DNA from 3 places in the Paenibacillus sp. MT124 genome. Region 2 is predicted to be linked to each of the others. Evidence: riboswitches for the same ligand, from Rfam matches in the RefSeq annotation. Region 2 holds a riboswitch; each other region holds the start of a gene.

Region 1 (2,266 bases), 2.1 Mb from region 2:
ACCGTCTGAATCTCCGGCTGCTTCACAACAGGTTTTGCTTTGGTTCCGACAGCAATAACTTTATCGACACGGTTGGTCGATACCGATTTGCCCACCATCTTTTTGGAGACTAGCTCTCCATCCTGAAACACCTTTTCGATATGCTGTACAAGTGTACCTTCTTTGCCGTTTACGATGACGCGATTGTCACCTTTGTACAAGCTAGGGTCAGCCGTTTTGATTACTTTGTACGCAATCGGCTGTTCCACTTCCACTGTACGCTTTGTTACACGCACTACGCGAATTTTCATATCTGCCTTGATTGGTGTTGCGAGCGCAGGATAAACCTTATCCTCACTGGCAACTTCAATTCCAGATTTCTGAATTGCATCTTCTACCGATGAATCGGTTGTATACAGAGTCTTGGTGTCTCCGTCTGCCGTAATGTTGACTGGAACGGCCCGCTCAATAACAATGCGGTCTCCATCTGCGATTGCCCCGTTCAAAGGCATGGATACCTCATCGTGGGGGCTGACTGTGATTGATTGCTCCTCCAGCATTTCTTGAAGCATTCCTGTACGAGTCTCTACCGCTTGAGCTTTGCCATCAATAACCAGCGAAATTTGTTTCCCGGCTTGACCGTAAACGACTAACAAGATCATGATTGTAAGCGCGATTGAGAAAATAGCGATCAGTGCCATTTGACGCATGTTCTCATGCTTCCACCGCAACGCGTAAGACTTACTGGATGATCGTGACTCATGGGTCTCTTCTGGTTGGAATGTGCCCACTTCTCCGTCCTCCTTCATAGCCTCGCCGTCTAAAGTTAATGCATGATGTCTTTGACGCGACTATACCAAATTTTCTACAGAACTGATCGATATCTCAATGACCGGTTCTGCACCATGAACCACTCTTCGCAACATGATGTCACCACCTGAATTCTTACCGTATGATGACCTTGTTTCTTTTATTCAAAAACAAAAAAGCCAAAGAAAGAGTGTAAGAGGAACTCTTTCGTGGCTTCCGAATGATTTTGAATATCGGAAATTCATGCACGAGGTTGCCTCTCTTTTTCCGCTTGCGAGGTTAGCTGTCGGGTTCGGGCGAAAGAGAGCCGCCCTATCTCCGGTCACCCGCTCATGGCGGATGCCCTTGAATTCACCCCGAGACCCAAAGAAGAAATCAAATAGCGCTTCGCAAGTGCATCCGCTGCTTTTGGGTCAGCGAACGATGCGCATCAGCTGCTTACACTGATGTTTAAGCTCTATTGGTTCCCCCGCTCTCCGTTAACGGAGACTCAGCGAGATCGGTTCATGAAAAGTATTGTTGTGTCATCGGAAAGTGTCCCTTTGTTCATCCCCCGAACATCTGTCCAATTTTCCGCACAACAATTCACTGAAAAGATGATATCCTGTTTCGATGCATGTTGTAAAGCGTTGTTCAAGTACGTTTTTCTAAATATTTGGTTAAAATATTGTAATATTCTTCATTTATTTGGATCAAAAAGCAAATTCGCTCCGTCTACCTCTCTTTTTCACCGCATTTGCTTCGTTTTTTAACGAATTCCAAATCGTTCCATGGCATTTTTGGTCGTTATTGCAGCAATTTCCTCTACCGAAATGCCTTTAATTTCCGCAGCTGCTTCTGCAACCAGACGTACATGCGCTGTTTCATTTCGTTTTCCACGATAAGGATGTGGTGTAAGATATGGGGAGTCGGTTTCAATGAAAAATCGGTCCATCGGTACCTTCGCCAGTACCTCTTTCGGCTGCTTGGCATTTTTGAACGTAATTGGTCCACCGAAGGATAGATGGAACCCTAGATCCAGACAGAGTTTTGCCGTTTCCCAGCTTCCTGAGAAAGAGTGCATGACACCCCCGACTTGTCCAGCTTTCTCTTCACGCAAAATTTTGACAATATCCTCATGAGCATCGCGATTATGAATGACAATAGGCATGTTAAGTTCACGAGCCAGTCCGATCTGTTGTCTTAATACACGATGCTGCACATCCTTGGGTGAAGTGTCCCAATAATAATCCAGGCCAATCTCGCCTATGGCAACGACTTTTTCATGTTTGCACAGAGACGCAATCCACTCGAGATCGCCCTCCTGCATCGTAATGGCATCCTGAGGATGCCAGCCTACAGCAGCATATATAAAATCATACGTTTCGGCAAGCTTCATCGTGGATGGAATGGTCTCCCGGTTGAAACCGACATTGATCATACGGCCAACCCCGGCGTCTACAGCACGTTGAATCATCTCCTCGCGGTCCTCGTCGAA
Region 2 (2,266 bases):
GAGCCGCTCTGGAGACGGATGCATGGAATTACCATGGATGCTTTGGCATAATTCCGCCACTCGGGAGAGAAGATAGGTACAGCGAGAATTCGTAAACTTATCAGCCGAGAGGATGTGCGGGTAGCCATGACATTGATGAATGATAAGGTACATGCCTACAAGGATCAGATTGGAGAATTAAGCGATGTATTGCCTGGCGTAGTCAAAGCGTATCACGAATTTACGGGTGAATGCTTTCAGTCAGGTGCCATTGATGCCAAAACCAAGCAGCTGATTGCCCTCGGCATCGGATTGTTTGCCAATAACGAAGTATGTACGTTTTACCACGTAGAAGAGGCACGTGCGAAGGGCGCAACCGATCAGGAGATTATGGAGACGGTTGCGGTAGCCGGAGCAGTAGGCGGCGGTCACGCGCTGTCTCAAGGCGCAATGCGTGTGCAAAAGGCATTGCACTAAGGTTTCTCCTGCAAGTGTGCTGAATAACTAGAGAGCAAAACAGGCTCTGGAATGATCCAGAGCCTGTTTCTTGTCCAACTTATATTTTTCCAAGCATCTTATTATACATAAATTGTCCAGTCACCCGGCGTGCGGTAACGTAGCGAGTGTTGAAATACGGATTTGATAATTTGGTAATGCTGACACCTTTGCTGCTGGAAGCATGAGCGAATTGTCCGCCCCCGATGTATACGCCTGTATGCGAAATGCCGCTGCCTGAAGTGTTGAAGAATACCAGATCACCTGTGCGGATATTGGCTTTGGATACCGGAGTACCCGCCTTAGCCTGCTGCTGTGAAGTACGTGGCAAATCAATGCTATATTTTTGGAAGAGATATCTCATAAATCCAGAGCAATCAAACCCGGCCAGCGTCGTGCCGCCCCACTTGTAAGGAATTCCAGTCATGTTGTTAACGACGGTGTTGATACTGCTTGCCTCAGTGCTTGCTGCACCAGATGTGAATAGAACGGCTGCGCCAAAAATAGAAATGATCAGTTTTTTCAAAATCAATGTTCTCCCTTCGATGCCTACGGAGTTAGCTAAGGGTTCGGTAGAAGGTTCCCTATATTTCCTATGTATAAGAATAATTCACCCAAAATGGTTCCCCCGTTTTCAAACATGAAACTCGGCAAATGAATAATTAAGTTTTTGTAACCTTTTGAAACTATATTGCATAAATGCGTAATTGTCAAACCTTTCTTCCTTCTGCAATGTTAACGGAATTCAAGACTTTTTGTGAAAAATAGTAGTTCTCCATGTTTATTTATGATGACAAAAACGTAATTTGTGTTTCATCAGCACAGAAATTGGACAAATAAGTAAATTGGAGTATCAGAGGAGAGCACGGTTCATTCTCATCAGGGAAAGTCAGGTCTCGACCAGATTTTATAACTTTCGGTTATCGTAGTTTTATACCAAATCATTTAATTGTTGACACATTGAATTTCACATGATATATTATTTCTTGTCGCCGCGATAGATTATCTCGGAGATATACCATATGCGGTCGTGGCGGAATTGGCAGACGCGCACGGTTCAGGTCCGTGTGGGCTAACCCCCCGTGGAGGTTCGAGTCCTCTCGACCGCATCAATTCATACATGAGGTTTCTGATCTGCTTTTTCTGGCAGATTGGGGACCTTTTTGTTTTTTTTAGTTACATTAGAGATGCTGCAGTTCATCAAATGAGAAAAACAAAATAGCTGTATGCAAGTCGAGCTTCTGTTTGGAGCGCCGGCTGAAAAAGGATATTGTTGAACAATAGGCATTTCTTCAGGTCCCATTGCCTCTTGGCAAAAAGCACCTCGAATAACCCCAGGATTTTCAAGACAAAATGTACATAAATGGGGTGAATTGTCTATGAGGAAAAAAGGGATTCGGAAATTGCCTTGGATTTTGTTATTGGCCATGCTTATCGGATGTCAGAGCTCGAAACCTAAAGAACAGGATTTGATGCGGATAAATTCCGCTAATGGTAACAATGCGAAAAAAGTCATTTTCCTGATGGTGGACTCTTTAATGTATCAGGCGATCGACCAAGGAATCGACAAGCAGGAGCTTCCTGCCTTACAATTTCTGATCAAGAACGGGCAATATTATAAAAATCTGGTCAGTTCTTTTCCCACGATGTCCGTCACGATCGACAGCTCCTTGCTTACCGGTGCATATTCGGACCTTCACCGTGTGCCGGGTCTGACTTGGTATTCTGCGGACAACAAAAAAATGATCATGTACGGAACCGGCCCGACGGAAGTGCTCAAACAAGGAGTGCA
Region 3 (2,266 bases), 2.1 Mb from region 2:
TAGCCAATGCGCATGCTGCAAAAAATACCCCGCTCATGATCCATTTGTGCATCCGTTATGTCCCCTCCAGAATGAAAGATCATCTAAACTGAAACTGTCCATATCATTATAACGGAACCTGTTAAGACATCATAGCATTTTGTGGTAATTTTTTGAACTAATCACATAAACGGGCATGAATTTCTTTTGGTTATGCGGTTTAACGGTTAACGAGGTCCTTCATAGACCATGCAATAAAAAGGCTTCAAACCGCTTGGTGTCTGTCGTTCATACGTATCCTTGGTGACAAATCCGGCCTTGAGATAAACCCGGATAGCTCGCGTATTCCAGGTGAGTACTTCGAGATCAATCTCATGACTAGGGTTCCGCCGAATGGCTTCCTTCACGATCGCAGAGACGAAGGCAGTACCGCGACCTTGTCCACACTGTTCGGGGTGCATACCAAGCCCAATCCGCGTCACGCCTTCAAGAGGAAAGAATTGAACGAATCCGCAAAGTTGGTCCTGCTCTCCGAGTACAACTGCATATTGCTCTTTTCGAAGCTGCTCATCGCCGAATTCAACCTCCAGCGCCTTCATCTGTTCCCAGGGCAGCCAGGTATAGATGTTATAGGGTGGTTCATATGTCCAGCTGCAGATCAATGCTGCATGTTCTTCCTGCATCGGCACAACGTGAAACGTTACAGAAGCTTCATCCACACCACTGCACGCTCCTTTCATTGTGAACAAGCTACTTTTAGTCATACGCTAATCGTTTATAACATATGTCATTTCATATTTAATCCTGATTTCACTCTACAAAAGAGGAGGGCATTTGGCAAGGTTTTGCTCCCTTGAAAAAAAGTGAAACAAAAGTTCCTGGAATTTCGTTTATATTATAGCAGGATGGGTAAAAACATCATAAGGGCACGGACGAACAAGCACAAAAAAACCGCCGGATACATTCCTGCGGAGAATTTACCGGGCGGTTGATTTATGCTTCGTTACAGTATGATGTTGCTCAGCTTGTCCCTAGTCGAGGGCCAGTGATTCATATGCGTCCGTGCTCATAATCCGTTTAGCGCCAACATAGCGGTTGGCCCAGTAGTTCTCACTCAAAGAACTAATGGTAACTCCTTTGGAAGACGAGGAGTGTGCAAACTTTCCTTCTCCCACGAAAATCCCTACGTGTGAAACCCCTTTACCCGTTGTATTGAAGAAAACCAGATCGCCTGGTCTCATTTCCATGCGGGATACCGAGTCACCCATGTCGAATTGGGAACTGGATTGACGAGCCAAATCGATGCCCAGCTTTTCGAATACATACCGTGTGAATCCAGAGCAGTCAAAGCCGTTAAGCGTTGTTCCACCACTTTTGTATGTAGTTCCCATTGCTGAATCAATTACTTTATCCATTTTTGAATCTGCGAATGCGCTGCCTGCTCCAAGTGATAGTGCAAATGTTAAGCTAAGGACAGCTGCTGTTAATTTCTTTTTGAACAAGAGATATACCCCTTCCAACGCCTGCGAGGTTAGCTTAAGGATTCGGTTGAAGGTCCCCTATGATCCCTCTGTAGCAAGATCAATTCACCCATAACTGGTTCCCCCGCTTCCCAGGTGCCAGGAATTTGGCTATGCTAGTTGTGCACCTGCGAAATCAAGAAATGACGATTTAATTTTAAGTAGTTACAATTCATAAGGTAAAGATTACAAAGTTGTTACTAAAAACTCACTGCGATTATTGTAACAGAGGAGTAAGCCTTTGGCAACGTTTAACAAGAAAATTAGCAAAAAAAACCTCGACCTTTGACGGGGAAAGGTCGGGGTTTGCGTTTGTGAAGCGTTAACATTGACATAAGTTTACATGAAGATGGTAACAATTTTCGTGCGGTTCATTACACTTTTTAACCTTTGGAGGACTTGGACTGCCACAGACGGAAATGAGCGCATATCTTCCATATATCCAACAAACATCTGGCGAGCGGATAGGTTTGTTGCAGGATCAGACCCATGAGACCTGTCAGGAACCACGAAGCAGATGTGAAGGCACCGAAGATGAGCAGATGAATTCCTCCCAGAACCACTGCAATACCAATGAGAGAAATGATATGACGCAAGGCGAGCAATAGACCGATAAATGTACCTTTTACCCCGCCCTGATCCTCGGGAGCTGTAGCGCCAAACTGCATATATAACAAAGCATGATGTATGATCCATCCATATACAATCCATCCGGCTACATATGGAATGCCTGGCAGCAGCAGCTGCAGCGAGTGGAATCCATCCAG

Evidence for each region. Region 2 has a riboswitch for cyclic di-AMP ahead of AC3RCI_RS10245 (NlpC/P60 family protein). Riboswitches for the same ligand answer to the same signal wherever they lie in the genome.
Region 1: it holds a riboswitch for cyclic di-AMP, as region 2 does, so the genes downstream of both, AC3RCI_RS00150 (resuscitation-promoting factor) here and AC3RCI_RS10245 (NlpC/P60 family protein) in region 2, are expected to answer to the same signal.
Region 3: it holds a riboswitch for cyclic di-AMP, as region 2 does, so the genes downstream of both, AC3RCI_RS00525 (C40 family peptidase) here and AC3RCI_RS10245 (NlpC/P60 family protein) in region 2, are expected to answer to the same signal.

Annotation. Positions count from the first base shown of each region.
Region 1 covers NZ_CM179500.1:31,314-33,579, reverse strand. Annotated here, with positions in the region: gene AC3RCI_RS00150 (resuscitation-promoting factor) at 1-770, opposite strand, end outside; cyclic di-AMP (ydaO/yuaA leader) riboswitch at 1,042-1,295, opposite strand; gene AC3RCI_RS00145 (TatD family hydrolase) at 1,538-2,266, opposite strand, start outside.
Region 2 covers NZ_CM179500.1:2,169,994-2,172,259, forward strand. Annotated here, with positions in the region: gene AC3RCI_RS10235 (hypothetical protein) at 1-1, shown strand, start outside; gene AC3RCI_RS10240 (carboxymuconolactone decarboxylase family protein) at 127-456, shown strand; gene AC3RCI_RS10245 (NlpC/P60 family protein) at 536-1,000, opposite strand; cyclic di-AMP (ydaO/yuaA leader) riboswitch at 1,006-1,137, opposite strand; tRNA gene AC3RCI_RS10250 (tRNA-Leu) at 1,499-1,583, shown strand; gene AC3RCI_RS10255 (alkaline phosphatase family protein) at 1,854-2,266, shown strand, end outside.
Region 3 covers NZ_CM179500.1:107,693-109,958, forward strand. Annotated here, with positions in the region: gene AC3RCI_RS00515 (c-type cytochrome) at 1-52, opposite strand, end outside; gene AC3RCI_RS00520 (GNAT family N-acetyltransferase) at 207-719, opposite strand; gene AC3RCI_RS00525 (C40 family peptidase) at 1,011-1,481, opposite strand; cyclic di-AMP (ydaO/yuaA leader) riboswitch at 1,485-1,622, opposite strand; gene AC3RCI_RS00530 (hypothetical protein) at 1,883-2,266, opposite strand, start outside.